Regions from separate parts of the Paenibacillus sp. IHBB 10380 genome, predicted to be linked through region 1. Evidence: predicted binding sites of a transcription regulator. Region 1 holds the regulator's gene; the other holds the start of a gene.
What was found. The regulator CtsR, encoded in region 1, represses protease genes until heat stress. The targets are predictions, from matches to a motif close to ATGGTCAATAAAGGTCAAACA.

Region 1 (3,421 bases):
TGTTTTTTGTAGAAATCCTTGTTGTGTCATCACATTCAATTCATTCATCATTGGGATGGACGGACCTTCAATGATCCCCAAATCAACACCAAGTCTCACATCAGATAAACGTTGCGCTGCCTCTTTAGAATCCAATATTTCCGCAAATAGCAGAATACCATACGATCGTTTAACACGATCCTTGATTCGCAGCTTAGACTCATTCAGCAATCTCTGCCTAGCATTCTTCTCGTGTTCGATAATTTGCATTACTACATTGTGTAAATTATCGATGATTTCAATTTCAGTCTGACCCAGTGTAATCTGGTTGGATATTTGAAAAATATTACCTGCGGCTTCACTACCCTCACCATAAATACCTCTTACGGTTAATCCTACTTGGGATACAGCAGAGAGAATTCTGTTAATTTGTTGAGTCATTACAAGTGCAGGTAAATGCATCATAACAGATGCTCTTAGACCTGTTCCAACATTTGTCGGACAACTTGTGAGATAGCCTCTTTTACCATCAAAAGCATAATCTATATGAGCTTCAAACAAATCATCTATAGCGGTTGCTTTCTCCCAAGCTTCGCGGACTTGGAATCCAGGATACAAACATTGAATGCGCAAATGATCTTCTTCGTTAATCATAATACTTACGGATTCATCTTCACTAAGAATAACAGCCCCATTTTGCGACTCGTTAGCAAGACTAGGACTAATGAGATGCTTCTCCACAAGTACCTTTTTATCTAGTGAAGTAATTTCGTTTAAGGTTATCATATGAAAGGTTCCAAAAGAATGAAGATCTTCATACGTCTTCATATCTGTTAGAAGCTCCAACACTTCCATCGACTGCTCACTTGTGGCAAGCAATGGAAAAGGAATTTGCTGCAAATTACGTGCAACCCGAACACGGCTGCTGATGGCAATCTCGGAATCATTTGCGTTACCGAGCATCCAGTCACTAAGAGCTTTTTCTGTAAACCGGAGATTTGGCATCACGCATCATTCCTCCTTCTTCATTGTTCGGATATTTCTTTCTCAAGCTCTCTAATCTGATCTCGAAGGTTTGCTGCCTCTTCAAATTCTTCCTGTACAATACGTTGCTGTAGCTCATGCTTTAGCTCATCCAGCTTACGTTTCACCTGGATCTTGGCGCCGCCTCGCTTCGGTATTTTACCAACATGCTCCGTACTGCCATGAACTCTTTTGAATAAAGGATCTAGACGATTATCAAAATATTTATAACATGAGCTACAACCAAATCGCCCAGTCTTACTAAATTGAGTATACGTCATCCCACATTCTTCGCAACGAAGTGATTGAGCCGCTTGTGAGGTACCTGACTGAATCTTACTCGCTGTGTCGAAATCAATGAGTCCTGACAGCAAACTGTGAATAGAAAATCCACCTGCTGCTCCAGGAATATTCTCACCTTTCTCCCGCGCACAGCTCTCACAAATATGAAATTCCGTCTTCTCTCCATTTACAATCTTCGTAAAATGAAGAGTAGCGGGTTTAATTCCGCATTCTTGACAAAGCATTTCGATGTACCTCCTTGTCTTAGCAGGCTATTTACCTAATAAAGAGATCAGCATCGCTTTCATTATTCTGGCACGGATCTCGTCCCGGTAAGGAAGCTTTATCATAAGACATTCTCTTGAAATCGCTGCGCGCATCAAGTTAGCTTCACGTTTGCTTAAAAAGCAGGATCCCTCAAGCTGATAGATTAATCCTTCCGCCATCGTCTGATCGATGCCTTCACCAATGGTCTGACGGAGATGGGTGTGCAGTCCCGAATGCTCAGGAAGATCAATTCTCTGTATGCGAATATAACCTCCACCACCCCTTTTACTCTCCACGAGATAGCCCTTCTCCAACGTAAAACGAGTACTGATGACATAATTGATCTGCGATGGTACACAGGAGAATTTATCTGCCAGATCGTTGCGCTGAATTTCTATTGTTCCTTCGGGACTTTCATGCAGAATATTCTTCAGATATTGTTCTATAATATCGGAGATATTGCGCATCACTCATCCTCCACTGTTTGAAACGTTAACCTGAGATGGACCACATCATGTTAAAACATACCTACAAATGATTTACCCAAAAAGAATGAGTCGCGAAAACTTGCCACTGATCTAATTGAGACGCATATATAGCATGTGTATTTCAGGTTATTGAAACAAATCATTATTTCAACACTGTTGACTTTGACTTTCTTTGACTTTGTTAATATTATATCATATTTTTTTATTTTGCCAAGAGGTGGGGTTAATTTTAGTGTGGACCTAAATATACAAAAGTATTCTAATAATAATGAAGGGTTTGCTTAAAATTTGATATCCTAACGTAACTTTGTATAAATATATAGAAAAAAACCACTGTTGATAAAATCAACAGTGGTTTTTGCTTGGCGACGTCCTACTCTCCCAGGACCCTGCGGTCCAAGTACCATCGGCGCTGGAGGGCTTAACGGTCGTGTTCGGGATGGGTACGTGTGGAACCCCTCCGCTATCGCCACCAAACAGGATTTTTCAACTGCTTGTCTACTTTGTATACCTTATACAAAATATTCAATTCCCCTAAAGAGATGCAATTTAAAATCAGCACAAGGTTTAATCCTTGAAAACTAGATACGAAACGAATTTGCAATGTTAAAACAGCATATGCTTCCGAAGTAGTTTCACTTCATGAAACTTTTAGGATAAGCCCTCGACCGATTAGTATTGGTCAGCTCCATGCATTACTGCACTTCCACCTCCAACCTATCTACCTCGTCGTCTTCAAGGGGTCTTACTAATTGGGAAATCTCATCTTGAGGGGGGCTTCACGCTTAGATGCTTTCAGCGTTTATCCCGTCCGCACGTAGCTACCCAGCTATGCTCCTGGCGGAACAACTGGTACACCAGAGGTGCGTCCATCCCGGTCCTCTCGTACTAAGGACAGCTCCTCTCAAATTTCCTGCGCCCACGACAGATAGGGACCGAACTGTCTCACGACGTTCTGAACCCAGCTCGCGTACCGCTTTAATGGGCGAACAGCCCAACCCTTGGGACCTACTTCAGCCCCAGGATGCGATGAGCCGACATCGAGGTGCCAAACCTCCCCGTCGATGTGGACTCTTGGGGGAGATAAGCCTGTTATCCCCAGGGTAGCTTTTATCCGTTGAGCGATGGCCCTTCCATGCGGTACCACCGGATCACTAAGCCCGACTTTCGTCCCTGCTCGACTTGTAGGTCTCGCAGTCAAGCTCCCTTCTGCCTTTGCACTCTTCGAATGATTTCCAACCATTCTGAGGGAACCTTGGGGCGCCTCCGTTACTCTTTAGGAGGCGACCGCCCCAGTCAAACTGCCCACCTGACACTGTCCCCGAACCGGTTTACGGTCCTAGGTTAGAACCTAGATACGATCAGGGTGGTATCCCAACGGC
Region 2 (3,421 bases), 730 kb from region 1:
TAAACGATCGTTTTCATGTCGCCAGTAGCTGGAGCGGAAATAACGACTTTTTTAGCGCCGCCTTTCAAATGCTTCTCAGCTGCTTCTTTAGTAGTGAAGAATCCAGTACATTCAAGAACGATGTCTACACCAAGATCTCCCCATGGCAATTCTTCAGGGTTACGGTTAGCAAGAACCTTAACTTCTTTACCATTTACTTTGAAGAATCCGTCATGTACTTCAACGTCACCGTCGAAACGTCCTTGAGTCGTATCATATTTCAACAAATGTGCTAACATTTTAGCATCAGTCAAGTCATTAATTGCTACTACTTCGATACCTTCCACAGCTTGAATACGGCGGAAAGCAAGGCGTCCAATACGTCCAAAACCATTAATACCAACTTTTACTGTCATTAAATTAGTCCTCCTAGAGTTCGTTTTTATTTATTCAAAACAGACGATTAGGTCTGTCGTGACAACATAGATTAAATATTATAAAAGTTTAGTTATTCCAAATTAATTAGTAGGGATCGTTTATCGATCTCTTTTTCAATTTCTAGCGCTGCGGCTTCATCTGTAACTAGGATATCCTCTTTACCGAACTGAAGAACCGCATGAATAGCTCTACCCTTACTTTTCCCGCCTGCAATCCCGATCACCACTTCAGTCTGCATAATATCTTCCAGTCGTAATCCCAATGTTAGCATCCTATGAACCATGGAGCCATTCTCGTTAAAATAATAACCGAAAGATTCTGCAACCGCGCCTTCTGCTTGGATCGTCTGTATCGTTACAGGGTCCAGATTTCTTCGGCGGGTCATTTCCATGGCGTCACCTATGCCGTGCACGATGATCCGTGACTGTCTGATTGTCTGCACAATCTCTTGAATGTTGCGATCTTGGACGAGCGATTGATAAGCATCATCGCTGAGCAGATCAGGTACATGTAACAACCGGTATTGTGCTCCTACTCTCTTCGCCATTGTTGAGGCAATCGTATTCGCTTGAAATTCCATACTCTCTCCAAGCCCCCCGCGGGCGGGTACGAACCAAGTTCCTTTAACAAGTGCAGAAGAAGGACAAGTGAGTTGTTCTGCCATTTCGGCTAATGTTGAACCCCCTGTAACAGCAATAATATCTTCATTACCCATGACGCTCAGCAAAGCTTTCGCGCCCGCACGTCCTAGCTCTCGCTTGGCGAACGACGATGACTCACAATCACCAGGTACAATGACCACTTTACGCAATCCGTAGGTTTGACGAATCTTATCCTCTAAATCTGTTAGTCCAAAAAGATTCTTAGCAATGGGCTCCATGAGTTCTAGCAGTTTCCTACCTGAATCATTAATCCTCATTCCCATACTCTCAATCTCAATGAGACCTTGCGATTTCAGAAGATCTGTCTCCGCACGCAACACGCGTTCTGTCATATGAAGCGAAGTTGCGAGTGTCCTACGACCGATCGTATCAAACAACATGATCTGCTGAAGAATGGTGTACCTTGTCTTGAGAATTTCCATGAGGTCAGGCAGAAGCTGCTTTTGTATTTCTAATATCGTTCGCATGCTTTCCACCCCTGCAACTTTCTTCTCACTTTCTCATTGGTCTTAAAATGTCCCGGGTAAACTTTTTAAGTCCCACTATTATTCTAACCAAATTTCGCGTCTCTTGCAAGTAGTCTTTGTGTATAATTTACAGGAGATGTTCTTCTTATACATTTAGTATTCTTCAGGCTATCCTAAGCTAAAAAATACTGAATACTCTTGCTATTCTGTTGTAGATATCATATAATAATTTGTGCTATCAATTTTGCGCCCGTGGTCAAATGGATATGACGTAGGCCTCCGAAGCCTGAGATCGAGGTTCAATTCCTCGCGGGCGCACCATTCTTTACATTTTTTAATACATAGCTTCTACTTATATGTATAACCAAACCAACAAAAGCCAATCATGGCTCTTTTTTTTACCTATAAGTTTGACTTTCTTTGACTTTTTGTTTTAAATTGTTTATTATGTGGTAATTAAGGCAATTGTTTAAGTAAGAAAGTCAATATTTGAACCAATTTAAGGGAGGTTTTTCACTTGGGTTATGTACCTATGGTTGTAGAACAGAGCAGTCGCGGAGAACGTGCATATGATATCTATTCCAGATTGCTGAAGGATCGCATTATTTTCTTGGGTTCAGAAGTCAACGATGTAGTGGCTAACTCCATTATTGCACAAATGCTGTTCTTGGCTGCCGAAGAGCCTGACAAAGATATTCACTTATATGTTAATAGCCCCGGGGGATCGATTACAGCGGGTATGGCAATATTCGATACAATGCAATATATCAAACCGGATGTATCCACTATTTGTGTAGGTATGGCTGCTTCTATGGGAGCATTCCTGTTAAACGCTGGTGCGATTGGCAAACGCTTCGCATTGCCAAACAGTGAGATCATGATTCACCAACCTTTGGGTGGTGCACAAGGTCAAGCATCCGATATCGAAATTCGTGCTCGCCGTATTCTCAAGATGCGCGATAAGTTGAACCGTATATTATCCGAACGTACAGGACAACCGCTAGAGCGTATTGAGAAAGATACAGATCGTGACTACTTCATGAGTGCTACAGATGCAGCAACCTACGGTATTATTGATAAAGTGATTGAGAAGACTTTACCAACAGGCATTTAATAAATAGATAGACATAAGACAACCCCCTTGCTCTGAAATTTCAGAAGCAAGGGGGTTGTCTTATAAATCAGTATATTTTATTTATAACTTTTGAATGGGTCTGTACCTTTAGGTAACAACTGATCGAATGGATACGCAAACGTAGGGATACCTACAGCATAGTCTGTATATTCATACTGTTGGAAGAAAAATAACATTCCGTTTTCACTTACGTTGAAATCAGGATTAGCACGTAATGCTTTAAATCCACCCAAGTAACCCTCATGGGCCTTTAGTTTCTTAGCTAAGTCTTTATTCAGCATGGTTCTGTAGGTTGGATTACTCTTCTTCAACAAATCATTCGCTGTTAGTAACTTTCCATCTTTTAATGAGAACGTGAAACCTGTACGAATAGTTCCACCATGTGCTCCACCTGTATTTCCATATTGATCAACTACAAGACTCAGTACACCATTTCGATTGTACGTCACCATGTAGTTCTGAATATACTGATAAGCATGCTCTATCGAGTCATCTCTATTATTAGCTTCTTTAATAGACTCTTCGTTGAACTTCTTCATATGCTGTTCCAGTACGTTATTGATCACATTCTCAGCATCAGAATTTACAAGCCCACTGACTTTAGGATAATGGAGAAGGTATACTGCATCTGACGTTGCTTTCTCTAATGTCTCCGTCTTGATGGTGATCGGATTGAGTATACGTTTGCTTATATTCAGCGTCTTCGTAGAAGGGTCCCAAGCACCCTGATATCCTAAATA

Region 2: the regulator CtsR is predicted to act here: its motif matches at 1,954-1,974, upstream of clpP (ATP-dependent Clp endopeptidase proteolytic subunit ClpP).

What each region holds. Positions count from the first base shown of each region.
Region 1 covers NZ_CP010976.1:4,318,056-4,321,476, forward strand. The annotation lists gene UB51_RS19735 (protein-arginine kinase McsB) at 1-984, opposite strand, end outside; gene UB51_RS19740 (protein-arginine kinase activator protein McsA) at 1,005-1,529, opposite strand; gene UB51_RS19745 (CtsR family transcriptional regulator) at 1,557-2,018, opposite strand; rRNA gene rrf (5S ribosomal RNA) at 2,400-2,516, opposite strand; rRNA gene UB51_RS19755 (23S ribosomal RNA) at 2,692-3,421, opposite strand, start outside.
Region 2 covers NZ_CP010976.1:5,047,081-5,050,501, reverse strand. The annotation lists gene gap (type I glyceraldehyde-3-phosphate dehydrogenase) at 1-395, opposite strand, end outside; gene UB51_RS22980 (sugar-binding transcriptional regulator) at 488-1,546, opposite strand; tRNA gene UB51_RS22975 (tRNA-Arg) at 1,793-1,867, shown strand; gene clpP (ATP-dependent Clp endopeptidase proteolytic subunit ClpP) at 2,064-2,660, shown strand; gene UB51_RS22965 (PdaC/SigV domain-containing protein) at 2,738-3,421, opposite strand, start outside.